DNA from 2 places in the Brevibacillus sp. YAE8 genome. Region 2 is predicted to be linked to the other one. Evidence: riboswitches for the same ligand, from Rfam matches in the RefSeq annotation. Region 2 holds a riboswitch; the other holds the start of a gene.
What was found. A riboswitch is a leader RNA that binds a small molecule or an ion and turns the genes downstream of it on or off. The one in region 2 is predicted to bind S-adenosylmethionine.
Positions count from the first base shown of each region.

Region 1: another riboswitch for S-adenosylmethionine. It lies ahead of AC27IT_RS17930 (homocysteine synthase); the one in region 2 lies ahead of mtnK (S-methyl-5-thioribose kinase).

Region 1 covers NZ_BAAIYG010000016.1:66,287-68,488, reverse strand. Annotated here, with positions in the region: gene AC27IT_RS17930 (homocysteine synthase) at 1-980, opposite strand, end outside; SAM riboswitch class I at 1,070-1,178, opposite strand; gene AC27IT_RS17925 (rhodanese-like domain-containing protein) at 1,673-1,984, shown strand; gene AC27IT_RS17920 (SCO family protein) at 2,110-2,202, shown strand, end outside.
Region 2 covers NZ_BAAIYG010000011.1:26,563-28,764, reverse strand. Annotated here, with positions in the region: gene mtnK (S-methyl-5-thioribose kinase) at 1-1,066, opposite strand, end outside; SAM riboswitch class I at 1,247-1,392, opposite strand; gene AC27IT_RS14965 (anti-sigma factor) at 1,485-2,202, opposite strand, start outside.

The sequences.
Region 1 (2,202 bases), on a different contig from region 2:
GCGTCGCCTTCAAGGCCAGGGTAGCTGACCCACTCGACCGCTGGATGCGCGGCGAGGAATTGGGCTACAGCCAGGGCGTTCTGGCTGTGGCGTTCCATGCGCAGGTGCAGCGTCTCCAAGCCTTGCAGGAACAGGAAGGAGTTGATCGGGGCCACGGCTGCGCCGATATCGCGCTGCAACTGGACACGCGCCTTGATGATGTAGGCGAGCGGTCCGACGGCTTCTGTATAGACGACGCCGTGATAGCTCGGGTCTGGTGTCGTCAGGCCCGGGAATTTGCCGTTGTTCCAGTCGAACTTGCCGGAATCGACGATGATGCCGCCGATCGCTGTGCCGTGCCCGCCGATGAACTTGGTCGTGGAGTGGACGACGATGTCTGCGCCATGCTCGAATGGACGGCACAAGATCGGCGAAGCGAACGTGTTGTCCACGATCAGCGGCACGCCGTTTTCGTGCGCGATGTCAGCGATTGCCTGCAAGTCCGCCACGTCAATGCGAGGGTTGCCGATCGTCTCGCAAAAGAGCGCCTTTGTTTTATCATTGATGAACGCCCGGAAGTTTTCCGGATTGGACTGATCGACAAAGTGAACCTTGATGCCAAGACGCGGCAAAGTGTGCGCAAAAAGGTTGTACGTACCGCCGTACAAGCTGCTGGATGCGACAATTTCATCCCCGGCTTGGGCGATGTTCAAAATGGAAAAGGTGATCGCTGCCTGACCAGAGGAAGTTGCCAGAGCACCGACGCCGCCTTCCAGGAGTGCCACGCGCTTTTCAAAGGCGTCCTGGGTCGGATTCATGATGCGGGTGTAAATGTTGCCGAACTCTTTTAAGCCAAACAGGTTGGCGGCGTGCTCCGTGTCGCGGAAGACGTAGGAAGTCGTCTGATAGATCGGAACGGCGCGCGAGCCTGTTACGGGATCTACTTCTTGTCCACCATGTACAGCGAGGGTTTCCGGTTTCCATTGTTGCTGGTCAGACATGCTTATCTCTCCTTTATATATGGGGATTAGGGATAAAAAAACGGAGCATTCCTCTGAGGAGAAGAAGGCTCCGGCTATACACGGGTGTGCACTCATCTCTCAGAATCTATGGATTCTGCAGGAATTAGCACCGCGCAAGGCACGCTTGCTGGTTGCCGGGTTTCACAGGGCCTGTCCCTCCACCGCTCTTGATGAACTGTTGCTTCAGTTGTTGTCATAATTGTATGAAAAACCACACTTCACTGTCAATAATCAATAATGAGTTATCAGGTTGGATTTGGTGGGATTGAGGCGTTGAGAGATTTGTTCATGCTCACCCGTTCATGCTGTTTCCCATGACGTCCAAAGTACCTGTGTGATACGCCTTGTTGACGTGGTTTGCAGGCTGATGCCCCGCACTCCAAGGGTGCTCTGCGTTTCTTGCACCCGCCTTTTTCCAAACCAAAAAGAGAATGCTGTTTTGTATAGTAGTCTTCATATATAGAATGGTTATTTTTGTAAATGTGTCACCCGCCTGTACCGACCAACCATCTCCCTGTCCAAAAACAAACCCACCCTCACACTGTCACAAATTTGTCCCTATATCTCCGCGCTTTCGCCGCCCGCGTCGTTAGAAAATGGCATGGCCCTATGATATGATGGGAGTGGCAGAAAACGACCAAACGATTGTACATATAGGAGGAACATACGCGATGAGCCATGGCGTGAAGGAAATTACCCCGCAGGAGCTGCTGGAAAAGCTCGCGGCCAACGAAAAGCTTCAGGTGATTGACGTGCGTGAGGTGGAGGAGTGGAACGAAGGCCATATCAAAGAAGCCAAGCTGATTCCGCTCGGCTTTTTGCCGCATCGCATCGACGAGCTGGACAAGGAGATCCCGGTCGTCATGGTGTGCCGCAGCGGTGCGCGCAGCCACAGAGCGACCGAATATTTGTGTGAGCTTGGCTTTGACGCTGCCAATATGGTCGGCGGCATGCTGGCTTGGCCTGGCGAGAAGGAAGTGTAAGCCGTACGGTCCATACGGTCACGACCGCACTGGCAACGCCGAGACGTTTTCCACACAAAAAGAAACATGCGCTTTTACGCGGTATAGCGGCGGACGCATGAGAGAAGCAGGGGAGGAAGAAAATCGTGAGTGAGGGAGCACAGCAACAAGGATCCGCGTTGCAGCGCCATTGGTTTACGGTGCTCGCAGGCGTGATTATCCTCGCGATTGTAGGCGTG
Region 2 (2,202 bases):
TCAGATCAGCCACTCCCGCAAGCCCGATCACGCGGCGCAAAATTTTGCAGCCGGCATAGCCCGCCGTGTCCTGAATCAGTCGCTTCACGTAGCTTTGCCACAAGCCTTCGACGTGAGCGCTGCGCTCTTTTGCCTGTTTGTGCCAGAGCTGAACGAACTGGGAAACGAATTCGTTCCAGACATCTTCCACCGTTTCCAGTAAGTATTCGCGGTACGAGTCGCGTTCTCCTGGGTCTTCTTGCAATCCGTGTTGACCTGCGTAGTTGAGCAGCAGGTTGGCGATGACCGCGCCGATGTCAAAGCCGATTGGCCCGTAGTAGGCAAATTCCGGGTCGATCGCTTTCAGGCTCGTCTCGGTGATGAAAATGCTGCCCGTGTGCAAGTCGCCGTGCAGCAGCGCTTCTGCGCGCGTGAGGAAGTCGTATTTCAGCTTGGCGATCTCCAGCTTGAGCGGCTTGTTGTTCCAGATCGCTTCCACTTCCCGGCGAATCAGCGGGTTGAAGTCGTTGGTCGGCGCATTTTCGTACGGATCGGTAAAGACGAGATCTTCTGTGATTTTGCACAATTCCGGATTTATGAATGTTCCGACGAGCGCTTTTTTGTCGTACGGATGCGCGCCCAAATCCGATGTGTAGAACAAGGTGTGCGCGAGAAAACGGCCGATCTGCTTCGGAAAAAGCGGATAGCGCTTGCCCTCAATCAAGCCTTTGCGCATGATGATGTGGTCGCCTACGTTTTCCATCACCGTCAGGGCCAGCTCCTGATCGAAGTGGTACACTTCCGGCACCAGGTCCGGTACGTATTTGTGCTGGATGCGAAGCGCTTCGCTCTCGATCCGGGCGCGGTCGATGGTCAGCGGCCACGACTCGCCCACGACTCTCGCAAACGGCAGCGCCTGCTTCACGATCACTTTTTTTCCGGTAGCCGACTCCTGAATATCGAACACCAGATTCAGGTTCCCGTCCCCGATTTCGCGGCTGGTCAGCTCGGCCCCCTCTGTAAACAGACCCGGCAAGCCTTTTACGTACTCTACTGCTTCCTGTTCAGTCAATGCGCGGTATGCCATGATTGATTACTCCCCTCGTTAAGTAGTTTCTCTCTATCTGTAGCGGACTGGTCATATCCCCCAGCCTTGCGGTCAAACGGTGTCATGCGGCCATCGGCGTTCGTGCTGTGACATACAAAAAGACCTCTTTTCCGAAGAAAAGAGGTCGCTGTCGTCACGTACAAATAACGTGTCATGTCCCCCTTATCTTCCAGACCACTTTTGTTTCTGCAGGAATTAGCACCGTGCACGTCGCTTTTTGCTTCAATCGCTGCTCGCGTTGAAATCGCGTCGTGTCGGTTGCCGGGTATCATCGGGCCAGTCCCTCCACCTTCTCTGGATAAGGTATCCAAACGTATGCGGTTTTGATTTAGTTTGAATCATACAACCTGCGGTTCCACGATGTCAACACTCTTTTTTTGCAAAAACGGCTCGCCTTCTACCAGCTATTCTGCGTCCCCGAGGCGGCGGGGCGCTCCCAGTTCCACCAGTCGATTTTGCCGACAAACGCGGCGGTAATCGACTTTTCCTCCTTGAGCCTGAGCAGCTCCTTCGTCGGCCCGGTCAGGACGGCGCCGTAGATGCGCACGCCTTTTTCCTGCAAATAGCGATAGCGCTCCTCGAGTTGCGGATTGCCGCCCGAAAGCAGCGCGTAGCCCATGTCGCGCGCCAAGCTTTTTTGCTCGGTCAAATACTTCATCTCGCCCATGAAGGCGGCCATTCGCCGCTCGCCTTCTCCGTTCACCTGAATCGGCGCGGTTCCGTAATCCAGCTCCCGCTCGGCAAAGCCCCAGACCTCCCCCGGGCCGAGTAGCAGATTGCCGGCTTCCCCGTCAACTTGTTTCACCTCCACGCCAGTGTCGACGGCAAACCAGACCGTCTCCTGGTTGTAGCTGCTGACATGGCGGGAAACCAGCTCGACATACTGCTCATACGTCAGGAAGCTGTCAAACGAGATCGCCAGTTGGGAAACCGTTCCTTCCGGCAGCTTTTCCAGCGTCGTCCAGGCAGGCGTGCGCAAAAAGGACGTGTCTTCTTCCGGTTCTCCGGCCGATAGCGGGTAGCGGAAAAACAGCTTTTGCTCCCGGACGCCCCCTGTCCACTCCGGTCTGGCGCTCACGTTCCACAGCACATTCGTGCTCCGAAAGCGGCCAGCG